4 regions of the Paenibacillus sp. J22P169 genome follow, and region 4 is predicted to be linked to each of the others. Evidence: riboswitches for the same ligand, from Rfam matches in the RefSeq annotation. Region 4 holds a riboswitch; each other region holds the start of a gene.
What was found. Region 4 has a riboswitch for cyclic di-AMP ahead of AC58QG_RS20745 (APC family permease). Riboswitches for the same ligand answer to the same signal wherever they lie in the genome.

Region 1 (7,935 bases), on a different contig from region 4:
ATGATCTTAAACGTTGGTGGAACGACTAATATTCCTCTAAATGAAAACACAAAAAGGCAGTACTAAGCGCGTCTTAGTCCTGCCTTTTTGCTGTCCTAGTATATGAGGTAACATACACTAGGGTCTAGTATACCCGCTTCGACATTGTGTAACAATGGATGACACATAATGTTCATATTCTCCATATTCGCTATGGAAAGCTTAGGAGAGTGCGTCCTTAAGGCTTTGATCCGAGCGGTTCCACCAGTCTTCATTATGTGCAATCAGTGTGTTTCGAAGGGCTCCCCGCTCACTGTCCGACAATCCTTCTAGGATAAACTTACGTTTCATAGCTCCGTCCATTTTGTTCACGTGCTCCGCAAGAATCTTCCATCCGCGGCGCGCTTCCGTATCGATTAACATCTCACAAGCAGACATCCCCGCATAGTAGGCGCCATCCTCTGTGCGATCAACCGCTACCCACACGATCCACGCTTTACGACCATTAGGGACATCCTCCTTGTTCGTGGAGAATTTAATCCCTTTCTCGATCTTACTCTTAGCATGCAGTGTTCCTTCATCCAGATAAGCTTCATCCCCATCAATAATAATGCCGGAGACGTTACTAAGATCAATGGCTCCTGCACCGAAGCCTTTGTGATTCACTTTTGAACTTACTATATTTAAGGCTAGCTTCTTCTTATCCGCTTCCATAAGGGCACCTTCCACTCTACATAAAGTTAAAATGACGACTTGCTTTCATTGTAGCGAAAGTCATCCATTAGAACAAGGGGCGGTGTCTCCCATTCCCATTTCTAAACATTTCTTTCACCTCGCAGAAATATTCCCTAGGTTGTCTACATATACATGCTGTAGATGCTTGTTTAGGCGGGGTGAATCTCATGGATATGAATGCTCTATTCAATAGCCGCAAGGTACAGTGGTTTGCTGTCATGCTCCTTGCTGCCGGCGCAGTGTTAATAACGAACACCTTGCTCCCCTCCACACCAAGAGGGACTGTTCCTGTCGTCTCTAAAGATGTACCTATTGTTAAGACACCGGACATGCAGCCTGCAGATAATGGTAATGGCAAACCGTTAGAAACCTCAACACCACTTAGTTATCGTATTGCCGAATATCACATGAACGTTGCCTACACACCAGAAACCCAACAGCTCCAAGGACAACAAACGCTCACGTGGGAAAATCCAGGCTCTGTTCCTGTACAAGAAATGTATCTGCACCTCTATCCGAATGCTTTCGCATCGAAGAAAACGACATTCATGCGCGAGTCTGGAGGTAAGCTGCGGGAGGATGAAGCGAAGGCAGAGAGTGGCGGAAGTATGGAACTGCTCTCTGTGAAGTCGGATACGGGTGATGATCTCACCAAGCGGATGTCGTTCGTGCAGCCGGATGATGGCAACAAGGACGACCATACACTGATCAAAATCCCTTTATCTAAGCCCGTAGGACCTGGAGAAACTGTAACCATCAAAACCGAATTCCTTGTTAAGCTGCCTGCAGCTTTTGCCAGAATGGGGTACGTCGATGACTTTGTTATGGCTGGACAATGGTTTCCGAAGGTTGCCGCCTATGAACGTAAGGGAACAAGGGGCCGGACTGAACCTGGCTGGGATCTTCATCAATACCATGGCAATTCCGAGTTCTATGCTGATTTCGGCATGTATGATGTGAAAATCCAAGTGCCTGCGAATTACATTGTGGCCGCTACAGGGTTTCCTGTGAAGCCTGCTGTGACGGATAAGGGCACCAAGACGTACCAATTTTATGCCGAGGATGTCCATGATTTCGCTTGGTCGGCCTCTCCGCATTTCATCTATGTGGAAGAGCCCTTCTCGACACCACAAATTCCTGGGGTCAAGATCAAGCTATACCTCGATCCGAATCATCAAGATTTAAAGGATCGCTACATGTATGCAGCCAAAAAAGCACTCTCACGTTACAGTCAGTGGTACGGAACGTATCCCTACTCTACCCTCTCTATCGTAGTGCCGCCTCCGGGCGGGAATGGCGCGGGCGGCATGGAATATCCGACTTTGGTTACTGCCTGGGGTGCCAGCGACAAGGATCCCGACTTAGAGCTGGAACGCGTCGTCGTGCATGAGATCGGCCACCAATTCTTCTATGGACTCGTTGCCAGCAATGAATTCGAAGAAGCATGGCTGGATGAAGGCTTCACCTCTTATGCGGAGGATAAAGTCATGGAAGCTGAATATGGGGATGTACCTAATTTGCCTGTCGAATCCAGTTATATTACCTCACCCAATGGGCTGCAGAAGGATGCATGGGCTTACAAAGGTCATGATCAGTATGCAGAAAATGTGTACACGCGTGGCAAGCTCGTGCTGAAAGCAATTGAGCAGCAAGTCGGTACGAAGGTGATGGACCGTATTATGAAAACCTATTTCCAAAGGTGGCAGTTCAAGCACCCTTCTACGAAGGACTTCCAACAAGTTGTGGAGGATGTCAGCAAAACAAAGTGGGATGATTTCTTTAATCAGTATGTCTATGGCGGTATGATGATGGATTATTCTGTCGAGAGTGTACACGTCCAGCCTCAGGGCAGCAAGGGGTCCGAGACTTACGAAAGCACGGTCCGCATCGTGAAGCATGGCGGCAACTCACCGGAAGTGCCTGTCCAGTTCCACTTCGCAGATGGTACAACGTTAGATAAAACATGGGATGGTAAGGAAGGCAGCATTGAGTTCAAATTAACGCATGCCTCCCCTGTCGACTGGGTGCGCATTGATCCCAAGTACACGCTCATTCTCGAAAATAAGCACATCAACAACTTTTATCAAACCCAATTAAATACAAAGTGGCAAATTCGGTGGAATCTCGGCATTATTCAGTTCCTGCAAGCCATATTCGGCTCAGTCGCCTGGTAAGGACTTGGCTTACGTCTCATGACAAACTCTGAGGAGGGACCCTCGTTGGCCACCTATATCAAATCAGGCTTCAGGGCAGCTATGGCACAGCCCTTTGCCACGATCATTTTATTCCTTTATCAGATGGGCTGGGGTATTCTCCTGTATAAACTCGTGCAGGGAATACTCGTCCCCCTCATGCATCGGTTCCCTGGCGCCGAGCAGCCCAAGCAGGCATTGCAGATCTTTCTAGCTGAAGGCCAGTTCCAGTTAATTAAAACAGATCTCAGCTATTCCTATTTATGGTGGCTAGGTGCTCTCTTGTGTGCTCGCATGCTGCTGACGCCTCTCTTAAATGGCGGTGTTTATTATTCACTCACGCACGCTCACCAGAATGCTGGCTACCGTTTCTTTCGCGGGATGAAAAAGCTTATGCTCCCTTTTCTACTCGTGTATCTCATCCGGATCGCACTTACCCTGTTTCCACTCATCTGGCTCCTCCCGAAAGCTGCTTATGTTCTTGGGCATAGCGGTTCCTATGAGCAGGTCATTCTCAAGCTTCTGCCTTGGATACTGAGTCTACTGATTTACGGATTTCTCCTGCAGCTGCTGTTTATGTATGTGCAATTCGCCATCGCGGCCAAGCTAGGTATCACATCGACGATCTTCTCTTTCTTTCGATACTCACTGCCGATTATCGGACTTGCCATCATTCTGTTAGTGTTCACAGGACTTTTGGCAGGGGTCACGGTCACAGCTACCTACCTATGGGCGGGACTGATAGCACTAATCATTTATCAACTGTATCCTCTCTTCCATATTTTCATCCAAATCTGGGGCATTTCTTCCCAATATCAGCTTCTTTCAGCCAAAATATCCAATTAATATCCAGCAAAACAGCCAATAGGCAGGCATTCTCCCCTTCTCCATGAGAAAGGGGCTTTTTTTCGTCTGTTTTCCGAACGATTCGCCTAATTTTCAGCCTTTTTTCTTATAAAAAAAGAGGAATTTCATTGTTTATGACGAATTAAAAGGACTAGCATCAAAAAACCAAATATTTCATGCCGAATTCCTCAGTTTATGGGGAAACGGGGGAACCACTCCGGGTGAATTGATCTTGCAAGACAGGGATCATAGGGAACCTTCAACCGAACCCTCCAGCTAACCTCGTAGGCACCGGAAGGAGACAAGCAGTTGAAGAAAGTTGTTGGTCTTATTTTTAGTCTTGTTTTGTTTTTGAGTGTTAGTGTAGGAAGCGTTTTCGCAGCATCCAATATGGATAAAGCGGTAGACGAGCTTGTTGGAACTCCTTACAGATGGGCAGGAACGACAACCAAAGGATTCGATTGCTCTGGTTTCACGTCCTACTTGTTCGACGAGTTCGGCATCGACCTTCCACACAGCTCCAAATCACAAAACAGTGAAGGCTACTGGGTTGACAAAAGTGATCTTCGTAAGGGCGATCTTGTATTTTTCAACACAGATGGCAGCGGCATCTCTCACGTAGGGATGTACCTCGGTAATGGTGAATTCGTTCACTCCGCTACCAATCAAGGTGTTGTTAAGAATAAGTTGAGCGAATCCTATTATGCGAAGCGGTATGTATCAGCCAGACGTGTTCTATGGGATGATATTTACAATCAACTAACTGCTGAATCCAAGTAATGTTCTCGGCACAGAATGAAGCCCTGCAAGCTTTGCTCGTAAGAGCGACTTGCAGGGCTTCATTCATTTGAACGAGGGTATCAGCGTATACTACAAGGAATAAATATGGGCGGGCCCTTCGGCCTCGAGGAAGGATAAGAATGTATGGACAGCATAAAAGATAGTACATCCCCACCGTTTCCTGGCATCATTCAATCCATTGATGAGATTAGAGCAGATATCGGAGAGCCGCATCCGGCAGTACAAAATAAAGTTATTAACCAAATCGACGAGCACGCAAGAGCGTTCATCGCCAAATCACCTTTATTCTACTTATCTACGTCAGGCGCGAATGGACTGTGTGATGTTTCCCCCCGCGGCGATAGCGCAGGATTCGTTCGTGTTCTAGATGAACACCGCTTCATCTATCCCGAAAGACTCGGAAACCGCCGATTAGATTCGATGCAAAATATATTAACCAACCCACAAGTGGGTCTCTTATTCATCATTCCAGGCGTCGACATGGTACTCCGCGTCAATGGCCGCGCTTGGTTAACAAAGGACGAGGAGCTACTAGCGACGATGCAGCTGAATGGGAAATCCCCCATCGCCGCTGTCGGCGTCGAGGTGCAGGAATGCTTTGTGCATTGCAGTCGCGCCCTCAAGCTGTCGAAGATTTGGGATCCCGCTACGTGGGTACCCGAACAGGAGCAGCCAGACGGCATGGATATGTTCCGCGCACATCTGGCATTGAACGGAATTCCGCTGGAAGAGTAGGAAAAAGCCAACTAGGCAGCCAAAATGTATAACTTGACATGATATGTTAGCCAGCCTATAATAACGGCATGTCGTTTTCTAGGGTTCCGCGGCGCATGTCGCCGGCTGGTCCAAGGGAAAACACACAGCGGATACGCTGTGGTCACGGAGGGAGAAAAGCCCGGGAGTCTATCGCAGCAGTGCGATATTCCCGGGCTTTTCTTTGTTTTTTTTGTGGCACTGGCGACATAATATCTACATGAAGGAGTGTTCATTATGGCATGGTTATACCTGGTCATTGCAGGTGTTTTTGAGGTGGTGTGGGCCATATCATTGAAATTTTCCAACGGATTTACCCGACTTGTCCCATCCATTGTTACTATTCTAGGCATGATCGTTAGTTTCTATTTCTTAGCAGTAGCAACAAAAACTCTTCCTATCGGTACCGCCTATGCGGCTTGGACCGGCATCGGTGCAGTCGGTGCCATTATCATTGGCACACTATTTCTTGATGAACCGATCAGTTTAGTGCGTATCTTGTTTATGGTTTTGATTCTAGTTGGTGTGCTCGGGCTGAAATTCACGTCAGGGCACTAAAGGATGTCGAGCACTTAGACATCGCTTATCTGTGTGACAACATTAGCAATTCGGCAGAGACGCGTCTCTTGTGTTTTCGCGTCCTCGACCTGTCGGACGAATTCTTTGCGCTTGGAGAAAGCGAGCGCTTCAAACCGTTGCACAGCGCCATCCACTTCCGACAATGCGGATTGAAGATCCGCAGGAATTTCCACGGTGCGAGGCGCGAGATCCAAGGCCAACGTCACCTCGACGGGATCATCTGCCTTCAAACCGGAGGCCTGTCTGTGGGCATCACTAAGCGGGATGAGGTATTCGCCGCCCATGACCGCAACCGTCGTCCGATACGTGTAATCATTCAGGGTCACGGATACGCTGGGCTTTTTGCCTCCTGCTAACGTGGTCATGACCTCTTCGGGAATGGAAATCCCCGTGGCATTCTTATTTTGGGCTTTCATAACCGTCGTATGGAACGTTACACTCATGGTCGATGCCTCCTATGGAGTAGTGAAAGTTGGGGTGGCTATTTGATCGTATAACTCACATACCAGAAGCTGCCCCCGACGAAGATACGCAAATGCTGGGACAAAGGTCGAAAAATGTCATTCAACTCTTCGTACGTAAAATAGTTTTTGAGAATTTCATGCTTGGAGCCGTCGGCTAGCTCGCGTCTTTTGTACGTATCCTCGCTATCCTCATGGGTAATGAGCTCGCCGCCTCTTCCAGGTACATACACGTTATCCGCGATAAAAACCTGCGCCCCACTGCCCAACCGTTCATGGAAACCTTGTAAAAAGCTGTCGATCCGATTGCGCGGAATGTGGGAGAACCAGAAGTTCGCCAATCCGTAATCAAATTCCCCGCGTATCTCGGAGAGCTTGTACGCATCTCCTTCCACAAAGCTAGCATTCCCCTTCGGCCAACTCTTCGACTCCGCGATGTGCAGCACTTCCGGGCGTATATCTACCCCAACAAGCTGCGCTGCGGTTTCTGCGGCAATATGTGTCCAATAACCCGTGCCACAGGCGATTTCCAGCACACGTCGTCCCTCCACTTGCTTCTTCAGGATATCAGAAAGGAAGGCCAGCTCTTGTTGAAACTCCGCATCTTCACGGTGATAAATCCGTTCATACTCCTCTGCTCGTGCGCCGTAGTAGGCTTGCATGCTCAGCTTTTCTTGATCCAAAAGCGTCTGCTTCTCTTTCACTTCGTGAAGGATGCGATGTCTCGCCGACAGCAAATCCGCAAAAATCGCTCCACCCTGCACAGCGTAATTCGCTAGCAGCCCCTGCGTAGCCATAACGATTAGCTGAGTCATCGATAACCCCGTATCATCTGCCATCCGCTCCAAATCGGACTTTACTTTCTCAGGCAAATAAACCGAAAGTCGTTTCGTCTTGTCTTGTTTGTCCTCCATGGTTAGGCCGCCTCCTTTTTCGAATATTGTAACACATAATATGTACCATGTTAACATTTATTATGTTGTATTGTCATGGAATGCGAAAGTTGATGATCACATTTGCAGGGGAGTGGAGGATGGTGGAGGGTGCATCTACGGATAAGTGAATGTGTGCGGATTGATAGATGACAGATGGCAAAGTACGGATGGGGATGTGAGGCAAGTGCGGATAATAGTTGGCTAAGTAGGGGTGAGGGTGAGGGGCAAGTGCGGGCAATAGTTGGCTAAGTAGGGAGGACGGGTGAGAGGCAAGTACGGATAATAGTTGGCTATGTAGGGGTGAGGGTGAGAGGCAAGTGCGGACAATAGTTGGCTATGTAGGGGTGAGGGTGAGAGGCAAGTACGGATAATAGTTGGCTAAGTAGGGAGGACGGGTGTGTAAAAGTAGCTAGGTCTGGGGAGTCTCCACAAAATAAATGGAAAAATTCCAGTTAATTTCCCGTCATTTCCCTTCAAGAGAGGGTTAACTGGAAAATGTACAGTTAATTCCCCCCATTTCCAGTGTAACGGTCAGGTACGGGAGAAATAACGACATAAAATCCATTTATTTATATTTTTCGCTTAATATGCGTTGAAATAACTGTAGATTTGCACTTAGAATTAATAGTGGACGTCTCTTAGTGTAGAAGTAAT
Region 2 (7,935 bases), on a different contig from region 4:
ATAAACATACCCAGCATGACGATGGAGATATTACCATTGACGGTCTCACCCTTGCTGTAAGCCCCAACAATCAACATACTCGAAATCCATGACACGAGGTTAAAAATAATAATGTTCACTAAAGCGCTTAGCAGCTTCCAAGTTATGATTTGATTTCTAGATAAAGGCTTCACGAATAGGAACTCTGCCGTTTTATCCCGCTCTTCCTTCGCGATAATATTGGCGCCTAGCATAGCCGCATGTATTGTTGCCATTAAGAAGAAATACAAGACCAGGATGCCAAAATAGCCACTTGCCTTCGATAAATCTAACGCGCCGCCACCCATGATCACTTGGAGGGACTTTGGCATTTCCGCCATAAGATCATTAATCTGTCCGTTAGCCGCCGTTGCTTGGTACTTGTTCATGCCACTTGCTATTAGAAAAATAAGCCCTAGGCTCCAAAAAATCATCGATTTTCGAAACGTTTTCAGTTCTCTACAAAAAATATTCAATGGCTTTCCCCTCCTCTCGCCCTCGTTTTATACGGCATGAACATCCTTTTTCGTGTAGATGAAGTAACTGGCGGCAATGGAAACGACGATAATCGCGATGGCTGCAATGACATAAGATGCTTCATAGCTGGCATGCGCAAGCATGTATTTCCCGTTAAAGTATTTGAAAGGCGAGAAATAACGTTTGGCCCCCTCACCATCTACGGCAACAACCATTCCAATAACGAAAAAGGCAAACACCGTACCGAGACTGACGGATAACACCGCTTTTATTTTAGAAAATACGACTGAAATGATGAATCCTATGGCTAGAAACATGAGCTGGATAAACAGCAAAGTGAGTGAAATCAACAGGAATGTGCTCACATCAAAATCGACCGTTTTTACTTGAAGCGCCATCATATAGGCTGCAGCAATATAAATCACACACGTTATCACTAATGAAGCGACAGCCGCTAATAGTTTGGAAGTCACTATTTTCGTACGCGTTACGGGCTTTGTAAGAAGAAAGTCTGCTGTTTTCTCACGAACTTCCTTGGAAAGGATAGACGTTCCCAAAACCATGGCTTGAATGGCTCCGCATAGCGTAATGTACATAAAGATATACATATAGAATCCAAGCAGGGTACCAAAGGTCTCGATTTCAATACCCAGTGCTTTCCTTACTCCTTCTGGATACCCCTCTAATATGGAAGAAAACTCTGCAAAATCCTTAGAGACAGAAGGAAAAAGGGATAGGAATAGGACGATGACAGCAATTAAGGAGCACGTCCACGTGATTGTGGATTTCCGATACGCTCTCAATTCATGAAGGAAAATATTCATTCCTTTTAAGCCTCCTTCTCATAGTAGTGCATAAAGATCTCCTCTAAATCAGGCTCTTCGATCCAAAGATTTTCAATTTCAATTTCCGCAATTTTTCTCATCACTTGATTAATATTGCCTTTAAATAAGAAGCTGGTTGTCTGGCCTTGAACATCAATGTTGTTGACCCCGGTCATCTTGAAGAAATTAGGGTCGAGTGCTTGTGCAGTGTCAATTTTAAATCGCTTAAAATTGTTTTCTTTTAACGTGCTGATCTTCTCAACCGTTACAATCCTACCTTCCTTAATAATCGCAACTCGATCACAAAGTCTCTGCACTTCACTCAAAATATGAGAGGAAAAAAGAATCGTGGCTCCTCTTTGATTTTGTTGTTCGAGCAATTCAAAAAACTTTTGCTGCATGAGCGGATCCAGTCCACTTGTCGGTTCATCAAGGATAATCAGCTTAGGATCGTGCAGCAGCCCTTGAACGATGCCCACTTTCTTTTTGTTACCCAACGATAGATCATCAATTTTCTTCGTAACGTCCAGATCCATGATTTCAGCAAGCTCTTTGATTCTTTTCGTACAATCTTTTTTGTAAAAGCTGGCTGAATACTTGAGTAGATCAATCACTTTCATGTTGTCATAATAAAAAACTTCTGACGGTAAGTAGCCGATTTCTTTCTTAATCTCAGGCGCAAACTGGATGCAATCTTTCCCGAAAATTTTGGCACTGCCGCTTGTTGGAAAAATCAGAGACAGCAGCGTTCGAATCGTTGTCGATTTCCCGGCACCATTGGGTCCAATAAAACCAAAGATCTCCCCTTCTTCGATCGTAAAACTAACATCTGTAATACCTCTTGAATTGCCATAGGTTTTGGTCAGATTGTTGATTTCAATTGCATGCATAGTGTAGCCCCCTTATGAATTCCTGTTAATTGTTGGGTTTAAAGCAAACAAAAAGAAGCCCTAAGCGTAGAGAATCTCTACTCTCGGGCTTCTTTACATAAGAAGGCGAGTGTGCGGTTCTCTCTCAATGCACTACGAGGTTAGCTGTCGGATTCGGACTTGAGAGCGTCCTACCTAATGCTTGCGAGCATCAAGATTCACCCCATGAAGCCATGTGTTGCTTGTACGGCTTCGATTGGTTCCCCCGTTTCCCTACTGGGAATTAAGTGGTTTAATTTAGTAAAAAATCAACTTGTCGTATTGAATCTTACGCCGTTCTTTGTAGAATGTAAAACGTAGATTCGCCTTTAATTCTTGCTTATTTGACTTTGGCAGTCAATGAAAGCGCATTCATATGGAGATGGCGTTGATTATCCATACTTTGCTACATATTAATGCTCCTTAGGGAATAAAGCATTGAGAAGTCGCCTGCTTAGGACGATCACGTCAATTGGAAACAATGGAATCTATTTGATATACTTACTCCAATCAATGACATCTATTTCATTTTGACGGAGGATTCTAATGTCTAATTCAAGTATGTTTACCATGGCGATGTACCGCCCCCATCCAGGTAAAGAGGCTGAACTAGCCGAGATTGTCAAAGGACATATCCCTGTGCTTCGTGAAGAAGGACTCATCACGGATTTTCCGCCGGTAACGCTTCAATCTGTAGACGGTACCCTTATTGAAATATTCGAGTGGCAATCCGAGGAGGCCAAGGACAAAGCGCATACCTCCCCGAATGTTTGGCCGATTTGGGAAAACATGATGAAAGTTGCAGAACTCGTAAGCCTTTCGTCGTTGCCTGAAGCAGCTAAGCCTTTTCCAAACTTCAAAAGAGTCACTCTGTAGCCATGATGCGCGTAAAAAACCTTCAATTACTTGAAGGTTTTTTTACGTGTTATACAACCGCCGATACTCCTGTGGAGTTAGACCCGTATGTTCCCGGAAGCGCGCAATAAAGTAGCTGCTCTGGGAAAAGCCGATATGCTCTGCCACTTGCTTAATAGTCAAACCGGTAGACATGAGCAGCTGCTTAGCTACAACAAGACGACATTCAAACAGCCACACCATCGGAGTACGCCCCATCACTTCGTGAAACATTCGACTAAAATAATAGGTACTGAAGCCTGCCTGTTCAGCCATCTGCAAGAGCGTAAGCGGACTCGTGCAGTGCGTACGAATATATTCCGCAACCTCCCTCATCCGTGCACGCTTATCCAGTATGGTTGCCGTTCCATGCGTCTCTGCACTTAAGGCAAGCTCAGCAAGCAGTTCATAGAGCTTTACCGCCAATTGTACCTCGTTCCGATCATAAGGTGATGCCAGCTCCAATAAGCCCCCGGTCAGTTGTTTGAGCTTGGGTACATCACTATAGGTAAACAACCATACAGCTGAAGTTCCTTGATCGTTCAACAGCCTGTCAAGTCCCTCACCTGCAAGGTGTACCCAAAATACTTGCCAAGGATCATTCGGATCTGTTCGATACTCCTGCTCAAGACCCGCCCCGTAATAGAAGCCCTGTCCCGCTTCCAGACAGAATTCCTTCCCGTTCGCTTTGACATATCCCTTACCGCCTAACACAATATGTAAGTTTGCTTGTTGCAGCTGCCCCTTAAACCGCCACTCCTGATGTTCGGGGAATTCCGCATATTGACCAATCATATCCGGATACACCGTGTAGTGTTTATACATAGGCTCCGGTAATACATAATGAATTTTCATGTGCCCTCCAAAACGCAAAAATCTGATACACGGAGCAAAATGATGTTATATACATTCAATTATAAAGAAATATAATGAATACATAAAGAACTTTAAACAACAAAAAATTACTATATCAATAGAAATGGGGATGTTGTTCATCATGGAAAAAACCATTCCGGGAGAGAAATTTGACCTAGGTGTGTGCTACTACCCTGAGCAGTGGCCGGAGCAGATGTGGGCTGACGATTATAGGAGAATGCGAGAAATAGGCTTTACCATCGTGCGAATGGGTGAGTTTGCATGGAATTTTTTTGAACCCGAGGAAGGGGTATTCGCTTTTGATCTGTTCGATCGCGCGATTGACCTTGCCCACGAACATGGACTGAAGGTCATTCTCGGTACTCCGACGGCAACACCGCCCGCTTGGATGACCTATAATTACCCGGAAATTCTGAACGTTACATATGAGGGTGTGCAGTATCAGCATGGGCTGAGACGTCACTACAATTACAGCAGCCCTGTTTACCGCGAGTACTGCGCGAAGATTACCGAGGCTATGGCAACTCATTATGCGAACCACCCGGGCGTAGTTGGCTGGCAGATCGACAACGAGCTTAACTGCGAAGTGAATGTCTTTTATGCCGAGGCCGATCATGCAGCGTTTCGGAAGTGGGTACAGGAGAAATATGTTACCTTGGATGCATTGAATCAGGCATGGGGGACTGTCTTCTGGAATCAAAGCTACTCGGACTGGGAGCAAATTCATTTGCCTCGTCCTGCCCCTTCCAAATCCGTTAACCCTCATCAAGCGCTGGATGAAAAGCGATTTATCTCGAATAACACGATCTCCTTCGCCCGTGTGCAGGCAGACATCTTGCGTCAGCTAGCACCAACGCAGTGGATTACAACGAACGGCATGTTTGGTCATCTGGACAGCCATGCCATGACGGATGAACTGCTAGACTTCTTTTCTTTCGACTCGTATCCGAACTTCTCAACCATTTGGAACGATGCCGATCGCGAGAATCCACTCATGGACCGCAGCAATTCCAACCAACTCACCAAGATACGTTCGATCTCCCCTACTTTCTGCATTATGGAGCAGCAGTCAGGCCCTGGCGGTTGGGTTAACACGATGGGACAATCTGCACCCAAACCAGGCCAAATGCGATTATGGACGTATCAATCGGTTGCTCACGGGGCGGATATGGTTCTGTTTTTCAGATGGCGAACGGCAACATTCGGCACCGAAATTTATTGGCATGGGATCAACGATTACCATAACCGTCCCAACCGAAGGGTCGCTGAAGCCGCAACAATTAGCCGGGAATTGGGGAAAATCGGGGAGCTTATTGCTGGGTCTCGCTTCAAAGCGGAAGTGGCCATTTTGCATGATTATGACAATGAGTGGGATGGGGAACTTGACCAATATCATGGTCCTCTAACCAGAGAAAGTGAATACAGCTGGGGGAAAGCCCTACAGTTCAGCCATATTCCATACGATTATTTGTATGTCCAGAATAAGACTACCCTAGATGACCTAGCTCGTTATCAAGTGCTCATCTACCCTCATCCTGCCATCATGTCGGAGGAAACGGCAGAGCTGCTTAAGCAGTATGTAGCGGCTGGAGGCAAACTGCTTTTCGGAGCTCGCTCAGGTTATAAAGATAAACGCGGACATTGCCGGATGACGCCATTCCCTGGTCTCGTCGCGGAGCTTTGCGGGGTCACAGTTGAAGACTTTACGCTCGTCCTGAACAAGGCAGCGACACCTAACATCCGCTGGATCGATGGCGGAGACGAAGCCAATACGCCTGCGCGTCTGTTCAATGACATTCTCCTGCCAGAGAACGGCAACGTACAGACAGTAGCCTTGTTTGACGGCGACTATTATGCCGGCAAACCGGCGCTTACCCGCAACCCTTATGGCAGCGGTGAAGCCTATTATTTCGGCGCAGCGTTCAGCCGCGAAATAGCGGATGCCTTGATCCGCCGCCTTGAGCTGAAGCCTGCGACTACAGGTTGGGCGGAGCTGCCGCCTGAGGTGGAGGTTGCCATCCGCGTGAAACAGGATCGTCGCTTTGCCTTTATCCTGAACTATACCGACAAACCGGTGAAAGCCAATCTTTTTCAGGAGCTGGAAGACCTGTTGGAAGGTGAACGGGTTGATGTGGGGGAGCTGGAGATCGCTCCTTATGGTGTGAAGGTTTTCTCATTATGAGATAGAAAAGGAATCGGTCAGCTGACCGGTTCCTTTCTATTTCTGTGATTTCTGAGCACTATCGATAGTAGGACAACACCCAGCAAACGCCGTTTCGATCGGTAACGATGGCCAGCAGTCCGTTGAACGGCGCTTCATACATTTCCACGTTAATAGCCCCACTGGCCGCAAGCTCTCCGTAGATTGTTCGGAACGCTTCCTCTCTCTCGATACTCACGAACACTCTCACGTAATCGCCTTTCATTATTGGCTTTGCCGCTAGTGTATCCGCAAATTTAAGGATTGCCCCTTCTACATGTAGGTCCGCGTTAAGCACCTCTTCTCCTTGCTTGCGTAAAATCGTGATCTCGCCACCGAATATGCTCTGATAGTACTTGATTTCATCCTTGCAGTTTTCCACCACGATAAAAGGGATAGCTTTCATCATGTACATCCTCCTCACATTTAGTTGCTCGTTTCCGATCCACCCTGCATCTGCTCGCTCTACTCGGTCAGATTGTGAAGCACGATTTTCAAGAGGTTTACCATCCTGTCATACTCTTCATCGCTAATGCCTTTTCTGGTTTTATTTTTTACGCGAGCCAGAGCTTCCTGTACCTTGGGTACCACCTCATACCCCGATTCCGTCAAATATAACAACTGATAGCGGTTGTCGGTAGTATCGACTTCCCTCCGTACATAACCTTCCGCTTCTAGCTTGGAAATGGCTTTCGCGGTTGTCGTCTTATCAATGAGCAGCTTTTCGCTCAGTGCTTTTTGAGTAATTGGCTGCCCAAACGCGATCGCCATTAGAAAAATATATTGCCCGCTTCCAATTCGATATAGCGCCAACTCGGCTGAGATCGCTATCTGCATATGGCGGTATATGGCTGAAATGTATTGGCCATGTGATTCGGTTGGCATACCTTCGTCATTTTGACTCCATTGTTGATTCAGTTTACTTCCCTCCTTTAAATAGGATGTCATTGCAACTAATTTTAGCTTATGCCAAATAGGATGCTATTGCAACTATTAACAAATAAAAAAGTGCCCCACAAGCCATATAAATGGCAGGAGACTCTTTTTTTTGTCATGAATACAGCTGTGAAACATGCGAAAGTGCATCCTTTTTTTTAAAAATATCCGCTCTCTCTAAAATGCTTGCAAAAGTGCAACTATTTCTGCCGGCACGCCTTATTTTGGTACCTTTTCGGTCCTAAAGGTTGCACTTTTGCACTTATTCATCTATGTTGAGCCATTTCCCCCGAAAATAAGTGTACTTTAGCATCTTTGATCATTTACGCATACACTTCAAGCCTATACTTCCCAGATTGAACTTGAACGACCGTCCAATCACGCTCTTCACCAACAATGGCCACACCATCGACGTCATGTATCAAAATGTCCGACTCCATCACTCGCTTACCTTGAGATTTAGGGAGGTACACCAGAGCCGTTAGGTTCGCTGGAATCTCAATATGGAGCTTCAAATTCCCCACTGTATGATGCCAGTTCACCTGTACATTCCCTTGCGGCATCTGATGATTGGCCTTTACCCACGCAATCCCTTCAGCCAAATAGGGCTTAATAACAAGCTGCCCTTGATGACCTGTTCTTCCATCATACTCCCTCGAAATGCCTGCGAGATGACGATAGAACCACTCCTCAACGTGGCCTAGCATGAAATGGTTTTGGGATTTTCCCATCGTCGGGCCATCCCAATGCTCTGTCAGCGCAGTGGCTCCATGAAGGATCTGATAGCCATAGCTTGGATCGT
Region 3 (7,935 bases), on a different contig from region 4:
AGTCGGGTCGTACAGCCGCGCGATCATCCCAATCAGCGTCGACTTCCCGGCGCCGCTAGGTCCAACAAGCGCGACCATCTCACCCGGCTGCGCTTCGAAGGTGACGTCGCGCAGCGCATACTGCACCGTCCTCCCCTTCTGCCCTGCTTCCTCTGGTTCCACCAGCTTCCCTATCTGCCCTAGCTCCACCGGTTTCGCCTTTTGTTGCCCAACTCCATCTGAATCCTCCAACTTCGCCTTCTGCCCCACTCTACCCGATTCCCCTGCCTTATAAGCAAAAGAAACCTGCTTATAGCTCACACGCCCGGCCACCGATCCTAACTGGCGTGCACCCTCGGCATCCTTGACATCAGGCACCATGTCTTGATATTCAAAAATCCGCTGAAATACCCCCAGCGCCGTCGCGACCTCTACTTGCAGATTCAGCAGTGTCCCTACAGGCATATACAACCTTCCCAAATACGCCGTAAACGCGACGATTGAGCCTAAGGTCATATCCCCCTGAATGACAGAGTAGCCGCCATAGATATAAATAATGGCCGTGCCTAACGGCCCTAACGTGCTCGTTGCCATCCCGAACCAACGGCCGACTAAATTGAGGCGCAGCTCGAGATCCATGACCTTTTGATTCATCTTCGTGAATTCAAGCTCTTGCTGTTTCTCTCTGCCAAAAATCCGCGTTAACAACGCACCCGAGATACCAAAGTTCTCATTCAGCTGCGAGGTGATCTCCGAGCGTACCTTTTGCGTTTCGAGCCGCAGGGCCTTCCGTACCTGGGATACCTTTTTCACAGGCAGCACAAAGAGCGGGAGAATCAGTACCGAGATGATCGCCAGCTTCCAATCTAGCGCAAACAATATGCCTATCGTCGTAAAGACGATGACGATCTGCGTGATGGAGGAGACAACAATAGACGTAACCACACTCTGTACTGATTGCACATCGCCTGTGATCCGCTGCACAATTTCCCCTGAGCGCGCGTCCGTGAAGAACGACATCGATTGTCGCTGCAAATTGATAAACAAGGACTGCCCTAAATCCCGAATAACCCCTTGGGTTACTTTGGTATTGAGGTGGTTTTGCCACACGCCAAGCACTCCGCTCAAAACAGGCAGCACGATTAGCAGCAACGCCATCACGGACAATAGCTGCACACGACCCTGAGGGATAGCTGTATCAATAATTTCCTTCATGACTAAGGGCGGGATCAACCCCATCAATGCCGCAAGCAGCGCTAGGCCGATAATGGCCAAAAGCTGTCCCCAATATCTTTTGAACAATAGCAAAATCCTTCGGATCGACACATCCTTCAACTTAGCCTTGGGACGATTCCTGTCGGAAAGCCGCCCCATTCCCCCTGGCCCTCCTGGGCCACCTGGTCCTATCACTCACATATCACTCCGATCTTTCTCCTCTTTGCTGCCCTCAACTACAAAGGAATTGCATAGGCAATTGCACTAACTACCTCATCTGCCATCTGAAGCACATGATATAACGAAGTCGTTTGCAGGACATTATACTGTCTAGGTCCATCGACATTCACGATCGCAGCAATCGTGTAGTCACCAATAGGCGGCAACACCTTGCCAACTGATTTTCCTGGAGCCAACGGCTGGTTCGACAACTGGTACAAACCGACACTCAATTTTTGTCCTAAACAAGCATCTATCGCAATCACCACGACATTCGGTGGAATTTCCTGCAAGCGGATCGCCAAGTTACTGGCATCACACGGTGCCGCTAGCGTACCAATGACATGTGGATAGCCTAGCTCTACAAGCTTACTTCCTACAAGGGGACCTAGTGAATCGCCCGTTGAACGATCTGTCCCTATACATACAAAAGCCAACTGGCTAGGCTTCAGCTCCGTGCTCAAGGCAATCTTTTGCAGAAGCTGCCCTAACTGCTCACCATTCACCTTTTTCCAAAACTGCGCTTGCAGCTCCAACGGTTCTTTCTCCATCTTTGCCTCCCTTCCAAGCATGTAACATATAACCCTCACCTAATGAATGATAATTCTATTCTTTCATAAGGAGGTGCGCCCTGTCCACTTACCTACTTCTATCGGCACGCACACCAAATAAGCGTTACTCGACAGAGCAAAGCCTATTCATGCCGCTTGTTGTCCTGACAGTTTAATTTTCTTAATGTACGCGATTCATCCGAACAATTCGATAATAGAGCTGACCGCTTACCTCTTGCTCCACTTCCAGATAGCCTTCCGTATGAACATAATCTCCCAACATATACGTGGAAGCATCCGCCGAATCTGCATGTGTTAGAAAGAGCAGCGCAACCTTATCATCCCCAACCACAAATCCAACCTGTTCCTTCACCTGGAACTTCTCAATAATTTTCCCATGATGAGATCTCACGATATGATGAAACCGCCAAGCGCCTTCTTCCTGTACGATAAAATAAAGCACACGATTGCGATGCGCATTACTAAACTCCCGTGTCACACCAATCATACAGACCTTTTCACCAATACGTAAATATTCATCAACCACATACGATTTCAGTCGTAACCGATTGACATTCTTGATCTGAATATAATTTTCCATCTCATCTATGGAGCGGTGATCCTTCGGATCTTGCTTCGTCGCGTAGAATACTTCTTTAATAAAGGTATCTGTTTGGAATTGCCTTGCCCCTTTGAAATGGTTATACGTATGAAAAAATTGCTTAATCACTACCCGAATGTCTTCCGGTATGGCAGGACCTGTTTCCACGTTATACATGCGATCTGTTCGACCCGACATTTTAATTTTATGAAACCAGCTTTTCCAGACACTAACTTGCATGTCGCACGCGTCACCTACTTTCTTCCAACCATTTTCTCATTATAGGCTATAATCCTCAAAAATTCGATAAAAATCGCAGATTTTCGCGCAAAAAAAAGAGCATCTGCCGCTTTGCTTTCATTTACGAAAGACATAGCGAACATACGCTCTTAATCACCTAGCATATACCTAATTGAGTAACCGTCTTATAGCACGCGTTTCGCGCCTACGTATCTTGCGCTCCAATAGGAGCTAGCGAGGCTATCGACTGTTACACCACTGGACGTTGTCGCGGAAATGAATTGATTATTTCCCATATAAATGCCCACATGATTGACGATATTGGAAGCAAAGAACACTAGATCTCCGGCTTTCAAATCGGTTACTCTCGCACCGGCTTGATCATACATTTGTACAGAGGTGCGTGGCAGCTCGATTCCTTTGGCTTCGAATACATAACGAACGAATCCAGAGCAATCGAAGCCCTTGGGTGTAGTTCCTCCCCATCGGTAAGGTGTTCCTCGAAAAGTCGTTGCAGCTTGAATAATTTGAGCTGAAACGGATGTCTGAACGACCTTTGCTACTGCTGGGGCGGCAGGTGGCGGTGCAATCCAAGCTGGCTTGTGGGACTTACCGTCCTCTTCCACGATGGCGATTTTATTCGCATCGTTCCACGCAATCGCAGAGCCAAACGTCTCTGTTATGAAACGTAGAGGAACGTATGTATTTCCCTTAAGCAACGTCGGACTGCTTTCTAATTCAACTAACTTATTGTTCACGACAGCTTGCTCTTCGTCCGTTGTTAGTTGAATCGCCTGCTCCTTGTTCATTAGTGTGACGACGACTTCATCGCCTTGCTTCGCCCAACCTACTTGATAGCCTAATTTCTCTGACAGCACGCGTAGTGGCACCTGAAGTGTACCTTCCGTATCAATAAACGGCTGTACTTCAGGGAATTTCACTAATTCATCATTGACCTGTACCTTCACAGAAGAGGTATCTGGCGCAGAGGCGTACGCGGATGGAGCGGCGAACAGGGGAATGGCTGCGCCTATAAGAGCGCATGAACAAATAAAGCTTTTTGTAAAAAGTTTCAAAACGTTGTTCCTCCTTGAAGCCTCCGAGGTTAGTTGACGGGTTCGGGAAGAGGTTTCCCTAGTGCGCCCCATTAGCCATAGACTAACTGAGCATTCATTCACCCCAAGTAAAGAAGTCCCCCGTACCAGAGCTTTTGATGCTCCGAGATTCGGCATTTTTTGTCTATGTTAGACTAGCATAGTTCGTTTTAGCCTGACAACTTTTGCACAGTGGTAATTGTTTCCTTTTTAGTGAAATCACGCAAAAACAGCTACTCAAGTAGAGTAGCTGTCTTACCATCATTGCTTCAAACCAAGCCTACAGACTGCTTATAAACCTCTGTGAACAGAATGTTCTTGAAGGGGTTAAACTCTTTTTCAGTCAATGGACCTGGATAACTCATGATGTTGAGAGTTAGCTTCAATTGCCCTTCTCGGAGGGAAGGCTGCGCATAGGGAAATAGGTTCAAATGGAATCCGCAACGCTTATAGAATTCAATTCTCCGCGTAGCATCTGAGGTATTCGGAGGCTCGACTTCAAGTACGATAGGCGTTGTAGCACTGCTCATATACGTCATCAACATCTTTTTGCCAATCCCGCCACCTCTTATGGCAGCGTTGACGGCGATATGTTCCACAAATCGAAACGTGCTAAAGTTCCAGCTCGCTAAAAAGCCAAGCATTTGTCCCTGCTCATCTCTTTCTACATCTATTCTGTAATTGGGATGAGCTAGTAGCGCTCGTTGACCTTCATAGTTTCTAATCTCCGTAATTGGAAAAGCCGTTTCCATCAGTTCGAATACGTCATCAAACGAAGACTCTTGCTCCATCTGTTGGCACCTCCTTCAATTATAGGGTGTCCAACCGTGCCTACTGAACATGCAGCTCCCTACCACTTCGAGAAGAACGTATGCGCTGCAGTATGAGTGCCAGGAGGTAGCTCGTGGCCCATGAATGGGTAAACCGCAATAGATTTATTGGTAGATGCGATACGATTATAGGCGGCAAAAATAGTTTCCGGTAAGCAGGTCATATCCTTTAAGCCTACCGTCACGTGAACAGGCTGTTCGATACGCTCCCCTAAATTTACGATATCGAAATAGGATAGCGTCTTCAGCACGTCTGGTAAGTGCTCTGGGAATCTAGTAACGAATCCGGCTGCCTCACTAAGGGAACTCACGGATTGCAGAATGCCAAGATCCATGTGACATAGATTCGGCACATGGGCTATGGCTGCTCGAATGCGCTTCTCGAGTGCGGTGACTAGCAGAGTAAGTCCCCCTCCTTGGCTCCCCCCGAATACGAATACCCGTTCCTTGTCGACTTCTGGTTGCTCCAGGGCACAGCTCACAGCGCGTAAGGAATCGATGGCAACTGCGCGATAATAACTCTTCTCTGCATCAAGGATCCCCTGCGTGATCCAACCTTTCGTCATCCCGTAATCCTGTGACAGTGTATTACCTGTTTCGCCACCTTGCCCGCGAACATCAACTGCAAGTACCGCATACCCCATAAGCAGCCAGGCTGCATGATCCTCGGGTTTCCCCTTGGAGCCAGAGTAGCCGGGGAATGTTACGACACATGGAACCTTCTTAGGACTGGATGCATCAACGGTTGGCAGCATCAACCAAGCATGGATAGGTGTGCCTTCAGCTCCCTCCAATACTATTTTATTGACTTCCGCATAGACGAAAGGAGCTTCAATCCGCTCCTTCGTATAAGATATCGTTCGATTGGCCTCTTCGTAAGTTCTCACCCAGAATGCGGCCAAATCAGATGGCGCCGTTAACTCTGAGCGAAACTGGTGTAACCCCTGAATACGACTTTCAATAGCGTTCATGACGGCAAGTCTCCTTATCCTGTTTTTCCCATTTTAGCCCAAGTACTTGGATGCGTCTATTGTAAATCCTTAAGTTGATATGCGAAGTTCCCACGCACCTTAACTCCACGTTTCCTGCAGATATAACGAAAAAAACCACCCGAAGGTGGTTTCTTTACTTAAATAAAAAAGATCACCCGGAGGTGATCCTTTTTATTTAAGCGGGCGGCGGGAATCGAACCCGCGCGATCAGCTTGGAAGGCTGAAGTTCTACCATTAAACTACGCCCGCATATTAAAAATAACTAAGTGGTCGGGACGACACGATTTGAACATGCGACCCCCTGCTCCCAAAGCAGGTGCTCTACCAAGCTGAGCTACGTCCCGTAGTGAAGATAAAGTGTAAATGGCGCGCCCTGAGAGATTCGAACTCCCGACCTTTTGATTCGTAGTCAAATACTCTATCCAGCTGAGCTAAGGGCGCAAATATTGGAGCGGAAGACGGGGATCGAACCCGCGACCCTCGCCTTGGCAAGGCGATGCTCTACCGCTGAGCCACTTCCGCATACGGTTATTTCTCTTTCGCTCAGCAAGTGTTTCTCTGAGGCGACAAGGAATAATATATCAGGTATTCAAGACAAATGCAACTATTTTTTAAGTTTTTTTATTATTTTATGAAAACGCCGCCAAAGGGCAGCACTTCCCTCGCTATTCGGCGTAGCAAGCTATCCGATTTCATATGTTCGTCCAATTTGGGATCAGGCTTACATGGCTGCATCAGCACCTGGCCATGCCCTGTGATTTCCCAGTGATAATTCATATGCTGACTAGCCAGTGTGTTGCCGTATACACAAAGTCGTAGCTTAGCCTGCCGCGGGTATGCAACAAGACAATTAACATCTACGTACAGCGGTTCCTCTGGATCCAAAGCGATGTGATGTATAGGGCCCGCTGTTAGCAAACCTAAATTACCGGGACCGTGAAACTGCATTTTGACTAAATCTTGCGTGATCAACGTGTTCTTCACACTCTGTAGATGCGTTGTAAACGTCACACCTTCCGTATAGAACAGCACATGACGAAATTCAAACAATAGATCATCTTCGGCTTCCACAGGCACTACAGCCAAACTATACGCTTCTGGCAAACCCATTAGCACGCGTCCTGGACCAAGTATTCGTGACTGGATCAAACGCTTCTTCCTATACATACTCGGAAGCTTCATCAGTGCATCTTCACGTTGCTCTGGTCTCCCTTGAAACGCAACAATTTGGTTGGGATGCAGCACATGCACAGCCTCTCCCTTTAGAAGCTTCAGTGTAGCCATCCTGGCTTGTGAGCTTGCATTTTCATAGATGATCTCCAAAAACAGAACCTCCTCGCACCCTTCCTGCTAGCGCATCCCACGCTTCCTTCTCTGCCATACGAAGAGACGAAACACGCGTCCAAGCAAGAAATAGCCTACTACTAATGCCGCGGCCGTAATGACCATGTAGGTGATTTTCCGATTACGTTTATCTTTGTCTAGCGCAACTTGTTCCATGGCCTTCAAGCGTTCCTGCAATTGCTCGTTGTCCTTCTTAAGTGCTTCATTCTGACTCAAAAGTCGCTCTTCTATTTCTTGAGACTGTCTGACGGCTTCAGATAACTTGTCCTTCTGTTCTTCTAATTGCTGCTTTGTAGCTTCATAATCCTTCTGGATCTGCTCTACATTGCTTGGCAATTGATAAATATCTTTGACCCGATCTAACCAAGAAGCGTGGGCGGCAGGTGCGGGATACAACAAACCCATCAAGATCACGAGGACAACCACAGCTTGTCCAATTGCAGCCATTTTGTGTATGCGCATCCGCCATCACTCCCACCATTCTCGACATTATCTTCTATTTTACAGCAAAAATCACCCCTTCACCACTTCTATCGCTTGAACCGGATATCGCAAAATCGTTCTCAATTTCGCAGGCTCTGTCTTCCTCGGGTCGGATAAGTAAATCTCATGATGAAGTCCACAATAGCTGAGCTGATTTTGTTTTATAAAATGCTCCATCTGAGCCAATGTTTCTGGCTCGGTCGCATACGGACCCACGTGCAGCATCTGGACACAACGTCCCTCATGCAAAGACTCATACTCAACATTGGAGATCACTTTAAGCTCTTTTTTCTTGGCAGCGGCAGCTCTACGTGCTTCCTCCACGTCCTCAGCAGTGACATACGTTGGCATACGAATCAACAGCTTCCAGTGCCACTCCTCTCTAGG
Region 4 (7,935 bases):
AAAGCTTTCATAAACAAGCTCCCGAAAACCAATTAGGGAGCCGTTTCCCATCCTAATGATTTCAACCCCACCAAACGTGTATAATACAACTAACCATCCCCATAAAGGAGAGTCCATGCATGAAAGAAACCAAAACAGCCTTCGAATCCATCGATGCCTATATAGCAACTTTTTCCCCTGAGCTTCAGGAGAAGCTTCAAACAATCAGATCGGTCATTCAAGAGTCCGCGCCAGAGGCCACGGAAAAGATCAGCTATCAAATGCCTACCTTTGACCTGCATGGCAATCTGGTGCATTTTGCGGCATTCAAAAATCATATTGGGTTTTATCCTACACCTAATGGTATTGATGAATTTGAGGAAGAGTTGGCGCAGTACCCGAGGTCCAAAGGAGCTGTACAATTTCCACATCATCGACCGCTGCCTCTAGCGTTAATTAGCAGGATCGTGCAGTATCGAGTAGAAAGGAATATTGAAAAAGCCCAGTTGAAGCCACCGAAAAAGAAATGACCTAGCGCAGCTGGGCGGGTTACTCCTCATGAATCCGCATCCTTTCAAGTAAGAGAGATATAAGTAATCTATCCAATGGCGGTGAAGTCATGGAACAGTCGTATACAATCTACGAGCAGCAAATGCAGAAGAAGCTGAAGCGTTGGGAAATCCGTTTGCAAAAGAAACCCAACCTGATTGAGCGCGCCTCCAAATCTGTTCAAAACCGAATCAACCAAGTGATTCCCGATAAAATACATCAAACCATCACAGCAACGGTCAAAGGGATTGTGCAAACGACCTTGTTTGGCATCAATTATATGCCTGCGACGGAGCCGCTGAAGGGGGTATCCATGGCGGATCGCGATGCGAAGGCAGAGGAACTGCTGTCTCTTTATAAAAAAATCGCCGCCGCCGAGGGAGCTGGGGCTGGGGCTGGCGGTATTTTGCTCGGGCTGGCAGATTTTCCGATTCTTATAGGGATTAAGCTGAAATTCCTTTTTGAATTAGCGCATATTTACGGGTATTCGACTCGGGACTATAGAGAAAGATTGTTCATCCTCTATGTGTTTCAGTTGGCGTTCTCCAGCTCCAAGAAGAAGCCGGATCTGCTTCATACGATTAAGAATTGGCCTGCCATTTCGCAGACATTTCCCCCTGCCGCCGATTACATGAAGCAAGTGAACTGGTTGCAGCTCCAGCAGGAGTACAGGGATACAATTGATTTTCGTAAAATGCTCCAGCTCATTCCCGGCATCGGGGCGGTGGTGGGTGCTTGGGCAAACTTCGGCTTGCTCGAGGAACTCGGGATTGCAGGCATGAACTGCTATCGGATGCGCAATTTGCAAGATAAAGCGGCGCAATTGGATGCAAACTCTGAGACGTAATAGGCGCAATTGCTCTAATTGTTTTTCACGCCTTATTTTCAAAAATAGTCAAACCACAGTTATTTCTGAGGAAAATCACGCATACACTAGTAGAGAGTCGGTTACCGGCTCACCTTGTGAAGATTTGTGATTATTTTCACAAGCATATATGTGATTAATTTCACAAACGGAGGAGTGTTGAGGCAGTGAGTAAACCCAAAATCGTTATTCTAGGCGCAGGCTATGGCGGGCTGGTCACAGCGATAAGGCTGCAGAAGAAGATGAAAAGAAATGAGATGGACGTGACACTGGTTAACAAACATGATTATCACTTTATTACGACACACTTGCATATGCCGGCAGCCGGTACGGATCATCATGATAACGCGCGCGTGACCATTTCGAGTTTAATTGATGAACGGAAAATTCGATTCGTGAAGTCGACGGTAAGAGAAATTGTGCCTAGTGATAAAAAGGTTGTGTTGGAAGATGTCACGCTTGACTATGACTATCTCGTGGTTGGATTAGGAAGTGAGACAGAAACCTTCGGGATCCCGGGTATGCGTGAATATGCGATGTCGATCAAAAGCATTAACAGTGTCCGCTTCATTCGGCAGCACATTGAATATATGTTCGCCAAGTCCAAGATGGCTCCGAAGCGCAAGGATTATTTGACCTTTGTCGTTGGCGGCGCAGGGTTCACGGGTACGGAATTCGTCGGAGAGCTAGCGGACCGCATCCCCGTCTTGTGCAAGACCTATGATGTCGATCCTGCGGATGTCCGGATTTATAATGTGGAAGCCTCCCCGTCGGCACTGCCTCCCGGGTTGCCGGAGGATCTGATCGAATATGGCATGGAAGTGATGCGCCGCAAAGGGGTGCAGTATAAGCTATCAACCGCGATCAAGGAATGCACATCGGAAGGGGTTATTCTAGGCAACGGCGAGTTCATTCGCGCAGGCACAGTCGTCTGGTCAGGAGGAATACGCGGCAATTCCTTGCTGCAGCAAGCGGGGTTCGAGGTTCAGCGGGGCCGGGTGAAGGTAGATAGCTGCTTGCGTTCCTATCAATTCCCGGAGGTCTTCATCACCGGCGATTGCTCGATCGTCACGAGCCCAGAAGGTACGCCATATCCCGCTAATGCCCAAATTGCTGTCCAACAGGGCTATAATGCAGCGAGGAATCTGATTCAAACGGTTCGAGGTAAGGAACTGAAGCCATTTGTGTATGATTTCAGGGGGACGGTCGCATCCTTGGGCCGAGGTGAGGCTGTGGGATTGCTTAAAGTCAAGAAAGTGAAAGGACGTCTGGCCTCTTTTATTAAAAAAATGATCGATGCCCGTTATTTATTTCTCATCGGCGGTATACCACTCATTTGGAAGAAAATGATTTGGAAGCAGAAATCCACGACCCGCAATTATCATGTGCCGAATTAATAGCTTTATAACGACAAGAAAGCTGAATTGAGAAGCCCGAAGAATGGGATCTCAATTCAGCTTTTTAATTTTGCTTATTCGATTACACCTGAGCGAATAGGTGCTTTTCCAACTGCCTCTGGTGCCGTACGGCTCTTGTTCGAATAACTCTTATATAAGATGGAGCTGCCAATTGTTAGTAACGCGATAACCGCCATACCCCAGATGAGGTTGTCAAAAGCACGTGCGAGCGGCAGCGACTTCTGCCAGACCAGTGCACTCCCCGAGAGCGCGACGGCGAATGCGCCGCTGAAAAATTGCAGTAATTGGAACAAGCCCATGCCAGAGCCGACGCGATCCTTGGTCAATTGTCGAGACAGCTCATTGGATACAGCGCTGGAAAGTGTCGTAAAGCTGATGCTGACTAGGATATAGAGCGCAGCAATCCAGTAATAGGAATAGCGGGCAGTCAGGGCTAGAAGTACCGTAGATAACAGCATCAACCAAGGCACATAGCGAAGTAATGCTGTATTCCCATAACGGTCGATGATGCGGCCCACTCGGTTGGATACTAGCATCGCAAGCAGAGCACCCGGGAAGAGCAGCAGTCCAGAAGTGAGTGGGGCTAAGCCGAATACACGAGCAAGCATCTGAGGTGCTAGGAACAGGAAGCCGAAGCTGATCATATAGGATGAAACGCCGATCGCGCTAAGCGCCATATAAGGTCTATCGCCGAACAGGGCAGGCAGCACGAACGGCTGCGAAGCCAGGCGAATGCGCAGAGCGAACAGAGCAATCGCGAGAATGCCTACTATGAGGGCAACGAGACTCTTAGAAGTTAGGAAGAGCAGCAGCCCGGTCGTCCCAATCCCGAGGAGCAGAGCACCGATGAAATCGAACGAGCCGCTTTCTGGTTTTTCTTTTGGGAGTAGGAGAAGAAATATAGGGATAAGCAGAAGCGTAACGCCGGTAATGACGAACAGGAAGTGCCATCCCAAATACTGTACGATGGAACCGCCTGCGACGGGACCGAGTCCTAAGCCAAGTGAAGCCGCGGATAGGATCAGCGACATGGCTCTGCCTCTACGAGACAACGGAATGTAGCGGGTTACGAGCACGATACCAAGCGATGGGATCGCGCCTGCGCCAGATGCTTGAATCAGTCTTGTAATCAGCAAGAGTCCGAAGCTGTTCGTGAACAGCCCTAGGATGGATGCACCGCCTAGTGAAAGCAGAGCAATGACGTAGAGCCTGCGAATTGGCACGAAGTCGGACAAGCGGCTATAGGTGATCGAAGCAATGGCGAAAATGATCGAATACCCTGTGACAATCCACGACGCCGTCGAGGGGCTGAGTTCGAATTGGACTGAGATTTTGGGCAGTGCCAGATTGAACATCATCGTGTTCATGATCACAAGTACAATGGTAAAACAGAGCAACCAAGAGACCGGTGTTTCACGTAAGCGACTAGGCGTCTCTGGTGGCGTAGGCGTTGTTTCTTGATGTGAGTGGTTGGTCGTATGACTTGACATGGTACACCATCCGATCTATAACTATAATTTTAATTGTTACAGTTTATCATGGCGGGTATGTCGTGTCAATGAATTGACCTGTATGAAACCAATTCAGAATTGAATATTTATCCATATGGATGTATTATTATTCAAAAAAAAACATACAGGGGGATACGATGGCACACGTGATAAGGAAAGTGGAAATGGAAGATTTGGAGGCATTAACAGAGTTGATGTATGCCTATATTGTAGGCTTTTATAAGAAGCCACGGCCGGAGACAGCTGCAATTCACCGACTGATTCGTAACCTGCTTCAGGAACAAGGCGGTATACAGTTTGTTGTTGATAAAGAGGGGGAACTCATCGGCTTTGCGACGCTATATTTTGCCTGGAGTACGATGAAAGCTAGTCCCATTACGATCATGAACGACCTCTTCCTTCTAGAGCCGTTTCGGGGAACCGCTGCAGAAGAAGATTTGTTCCTGAAGTGCCGTAGCTATTCCAAGGAAAACGACTATGCCTACATGTCATGGATTACCGCACCGGACAACCATCGTGCACAACAGTTTTTTGATAAAATGGGCGGAATTCGCGCGGATTGGGTGAATTACACGATTGTATAAGGGCAGCCGTTGCCAAATAACTGATTTTTTTCATTAATTCAATGTAAAAAGCTAGATAAACTAGAATTAACTAGATCTTTTTGATGGAATTGACGGAGCGCTTATCAGATATTCGCGTTAACAAGGTAGTGTGTTAAAGATAAAACGCCCTTCATCCAACGGATTGTTGGTACTAATCAGTAACCTTAGAAGATTGCAACCACGTTGTTTAGTCAAAATACCCCGATTACCTACGAGAATGGAAGATAATCAACGAATCAAGTAATTGTAAGCGAATTATTGGGGGAAACGAGAGGTGGAAGAGAGCTTTTTACGTTTTTTCCCTCCTTTACTATGTTGGTAGAAGAGAGTAGTATTCAACACGTACATGAACAGTTGAATATTTCGCTTAATTTTCTGTTAAGAAAAGCGGGGGAACCACGAGTAACATGGGGTGAATAATGGTACTGATACCGAGTACCTTTTAGGGCAGATTTCTCGCGGCCCGAACCCGGCAGCTAACCTCGTAAGCGATCGTGAGAAAGGAGAACATGTGTCCAAAACACAAGGTCTATCCTTGTGTTTTTTTGCGTCCATTTTCTAATGTGATGAATGAAATTGGCTTTAATTGGAGGAACGACCACGAAATGACAAGTGATTCATTGAAAAAAATTGTGTTTGGTAAGCCGCTAAAGTCGAGTGAGATTGAGTCGGAGAAAATGCCTGTCTGGAAAGCCCTCCCTATCTTATCGTCAGATGCCCTATCTTCCATATCGTATGGGACGGAGCAGATTCTGTTAGAGCTCGCGACAGTGGGGGTTGCTGCTTTTGCTTTCTCATTGCCGATTGCGATTTCGATCATCGCTCTGATTCTACTGCTCGTGTTGAGCTATAGACAGGTGATCGAAGCGTACCCAATGGGCGGCGGCGCGTATATGGTTACCAAAGAAAATTTAGGCATGGTGTGGGGACGTCTCACCGGTGTCTCTCTTCTAATCGACTACACCTTAACCGTGGCCGTTTCGATTTCAGCTGGTGTCACGGCGATTACGTCTGCATTTCCATCAGCCGTACCGTATATTGTTCCGCTGACCATCTTACTGGTTTGGATTATGGTCTGGCTGAATTTACGGGGTACTTCCGAATCAGGAACCGTATTCGCGATTCCAACGTACTTTTTCATTCTTTGTATCCTTTTGTTAGTGGGTAAGGGTATTTTCGATTTACTGACAGGATCGATGAACACGCATGCGATCGAATTTGCGCCAAGCTCGGCGACGAACTCACTAACGTTATTCGTAATTCTCAAGGCGTTCTCGTCCGGTTGTTCAGCTGTAACAGGGATTGAAGCGATCTCCGATGCCGTACCGCATTTTAGAACGCCTTCAGTCAAAAATGCCAAACGAACACTTCTCTCCTTAGGTGGCCTGTTGGCCATCGTCTTCGGTGGGGTAACGCTGATTGCCTTAGGGTATGGGGTGGCACCTGATCATAACGGTCATACATCGGTTCTTTCGATGGTGACGGAGCAAGCCTTTGGCCGAGGCGTTATGTATTACGCGACGCAAATCGCGACAATGCTAATCTTGGTATTGGCTGCGAATACCAGCTTCAATGGCTTCCCTATTTTGGCATCGATCATGGCCCAAGACAAAAACTTCCCTCGCATGTTTTCTTTCCGTGGGGATCGACTTTCGTATCACTATGGCATTGTTACACTAGGCGTATTAGCCAGCCTGCTATTGATTGGCTTTAAAGGTAAAACCGATGCACTTATTCCGCTTTATGCGATTGGCGTATTTTTATCTTTTACACTTGCTCAGACGGGTTTGGTTCGTAAATGGCTCAAAGAGCGCGTACCTGGCTGGATCGGTAAGTTGATCATTAACGGCCTGGGCGGTATCGTCTCTCTTGCAGTTCTTATCATTTTCTCAGTTACAAAATTTAGCGAGGGTGCTTGGATTGTCATTATCATTACACCGATACTCCTCTGGCTCATTACAAAAATCAGTCATCATTACGACGACGTAGCCAAACAGCTGCGTATTGATATCACACAAGACCGTGTATGTACCAAAGAGCCCGTCATTATCGTACCTGTGGCCGGGATTCATAAAGCTGTTGAGCAAACCCTTAACTATGCCAAATCGCTTTCGCCTAACGTCATCGCGTTCTATGTTTCCTTCTCGGATGAGGACGAAGAATCGATGCAGGAGAAGTGGCAGATCTGGGATCCAGGCGTTCGACTCGTAGTGTTCAAATCAAGATATAGAACGATCCTGAAGCCGCTGGCCGAATTCATTGATCGCATCGACACGCACGTGTCAGAGAAGCAGTCGATCATGGTTATTCTCCCGCAATTCATGCCGAAAAAGTGGTGGCACCGTCTGCTCCATAATCAATCTGCAGCGCGGATTCGTTCGAAGCTTCAAGCCGAAAAGGATATCGTTGTTGCAACAGTACCGTATCATTTACACCAATAGAAGTGTACAATAATAGGGAGAACTTGTAGACGAGGTGACCTTATTATGGTGAAAAAGAAAGCAAAGATTACGCCAGCTGCGGCTAGCGTGCAAGATAAACCCGCAACACTGAAGGATCTGCTGCGACCGGAAATATTGGAAGGACTCAAAGCCCAGGCTGACGCGATGAAAGCGGAAGAGCAAGCGAAGAAGGATGCAGAGAGAGCTAGAGTAGAGGCGGCTCGCAAGGCGGAAGAGAAGCGTCTTGAAAACGATTTTGCCTATCAGCTGGAGAAAAGCAAATTAGATTGGCGGAAACATAAATGAGGGGGCGCACGATGTGCCTCCTTTTCTTTATGAGTTCATTGTTAGCGCTTACAGGATGCGAGGTGGATCAGAGTTCTGTGGAATTGGCGGTTGCATCTACATCTACATCTACAGGGACTACAACCTCGACATCAACACCAACACTTGTTCCATCAGTCGCGCCCTCTGTGAACACAACAGTAACAATACCAGAGAGCAGCCCAACAATGTCACCTGTCCCAACGACCTTCTCCCATCCTGCATCCGATAGTGCAACAGTTA

Region 1: linked by a shared signal. The riboswitch ahead of AC58QG_RS36010 (C40 family peptidase) and the one ahead of AC58QG_RS20745 (APC family permease) in region 4 are both predicted to bind cyclic di-AMP.
Region 2: linked by a shared signal. The riboswitch ahead of AC58QG_RS19020 (ABC transporter ATP-binding protein) and the one ahead of AC58QG_RS20745 (APC family permease) in region 4 are both predicted to bind cyclic di-AMP.
Region 3: linked by a shared signal. The riboswitch ahead of AC58QG_RS17920 (C40 family peptidase) and the one ahead of AC58QG_RS20745 (APC family permease) in region 4 are both predicted to bind cyclic di-AMP.

The regions. Positions count from the first base shown of each region.
Region 1 is NZ_JCAUAO010000020.1:23,009-30,943, forward strand. Features, by position in the region: gene AC58QG_RS35990 (transglycosylase domain-containing protein) at 1-29, shown strand, start outside; gene AC58QG_RS35995 (YwhD family protein) at 202-693, opposite strand; gene AC58QG_RS36000 (M1 family metallopeptidase) at 882-2,888, shown strand; gene AC58QG_RS36005 (hypothetical protein) at 2,934-3,752, shown strand; cyclic di-AMP (ydaO/yuaA leader) riboswitch at 3,920-4,058, shown strand; gene AC58QG_RS36010 (C40 family peptidase) at 4,062-4,532, shown strand; gene AC58QG_RS36015 (MSMEG_1061 family FMN-dependent PPOX-type flavoprotein) at 4,677-5,288, shown strand; guanidine-I (ykkC/yxkD leader) riboswitch at 5,356-5,457, shown strand; gene sugE (quaternary ammonium compound efflux SMR transporter SugE) at 5,544-5,864, shown strand; gene AC58QG_RS36025 (YdeI/OmpD-associated family protein) at 5,879-6,328, opposite strand; gene AC58QG_RS36030 (methyltransferase domain-containing protein) at 6,367-7,260, opposite strand.
Region 2 is NZ_JCAUAO010000003.1:263,015-270,949, reverse strand. Features, by position in the region: gene AC58QG_RS19030 (DUF2705 family protein) at 1-494, opposite strand, end outside; gene AC58QG_RS19025 (ABC transporter permease subunit) at 522-1,319, opposite strand; gene AC58QG_RS19020 (ABC transporter ATP-binding protein) at 1,325-2,209, opposite strand; cyclic di-AMP (ydaO/yuaA leader) riboswitch at 2,324-2,488, opposite strand; gene AC58QG_RS19015 (antibiotic biosynthesis monooxygenase family protein) at 2,774-3,103, shown strand; gene AC58QG_RS19010 (AraC family transcriptional regulator) at 3,146-3,976, opposite strand; gene AC58QG_RS19005 (beta-galactosidase) at 4,119-6,179, shown strand; gene AC58QG_RS19000 (VOC family protein) at 6,238-6,606, opposite strand; gene AC58QG_RS18995 (MarR family winged helix-turn-helix transcriptional regulator) at 6,663-7,145, opposite strand; gene AC58QG_RS18990 (alpha-L-rhamnosidase) at 7,457-7,935, opposite strand, start outside.
Region 3 is NZ_JCAUAO010000003.1:2,324-10,258, reverse strand. Features, by position in the region: gene AC58QG_RS17935 (ABC transporter ATP-binding protein) at 1-1,353, opposite strand, end outside; gene yyaC (spore protease YyaC) at 1,431-1,964, opposite strand; gene AC58QG_RS17925 (hypothetical protein) at 2,146-2,805, opposite strand; gene AC58QG_RS17920 (C40 family peptidase) at 2,991-3,881, opposite strand; cyclic di-AMP (ydaO/yuaA leader) riboswitch at 3,885-4,046, opposite strand; gene AC58QG_RS17915 (GNAT family N-acetyltransferase) at 4,169-4,690, opposite strand; gene AC58QG_RS17910 (acetylxylan esterase) at 4,750-5,700, opposite strand; tRNA gene AC58QG_RS17905 (tRNA-Gly) at 5,900-5,970, opposite strand; tRNA gene AC58QG_RS17900 (tRNA-Pro) at 5,989-6,065, opposite strand; tRNA gene AC58QG_RS17895 (tRNA-Arg) at 6,086-6,162, opposite strand; tRNA gene AC58QG_RS17890 (tRNA-Gly) at 6,169-6,243, opposite strand; gene AC58QG_RS17885 (AIM24 family protein) at 6,346-7,044, opposite strand; gene AC58QG_RS17880 (SH3 domain-containing protein) at 7,072-7,527, opposite strand; gene AC58QG_RS17875 (GyrI-like domain-containing protein) at 7,579-7,935, opposite strand, start outside.
Region 4 is NZ_JCAUAO010000004.1:110,246-118,180, forward strand. Features, by position in the region: gene AC58QG_RS20715 (polysaccharide deacetylase family protein) at 1-36, shown strand, start outside; gene AC58QG_RS20720 (iron chaperone) at 120-509, shown strand; gene AC58QG_RS20725 (EcsC family protein) at 599-1,375, shown strand; gene AC58QG_RS20730 (NAD(P)/FAD-dependent oxidoreductase) at 1,561-2,790, shown strand; gene AC58QG_RS20735 (MFS transporter) at 2,865-4,301, opposite strand; gene AC58QG_RS20740 (GNAT family N-acetyltransferase) at 4,460-4,906, shown strand; cyclic di-AMP (ydaO/yuaA leader) riboswitch at 5,282-5,433, shown strand; gene AC58QG_RS20745 (APC family permease) at 5,533-7,368, shown strand; gene AC58QG_RS20750 (YqkE family protein) at 7,414-7,674, shown strand; gene AC58QG_RS20755 (hypothetical protein) at 7,742-7,935, opposite strand, start outside.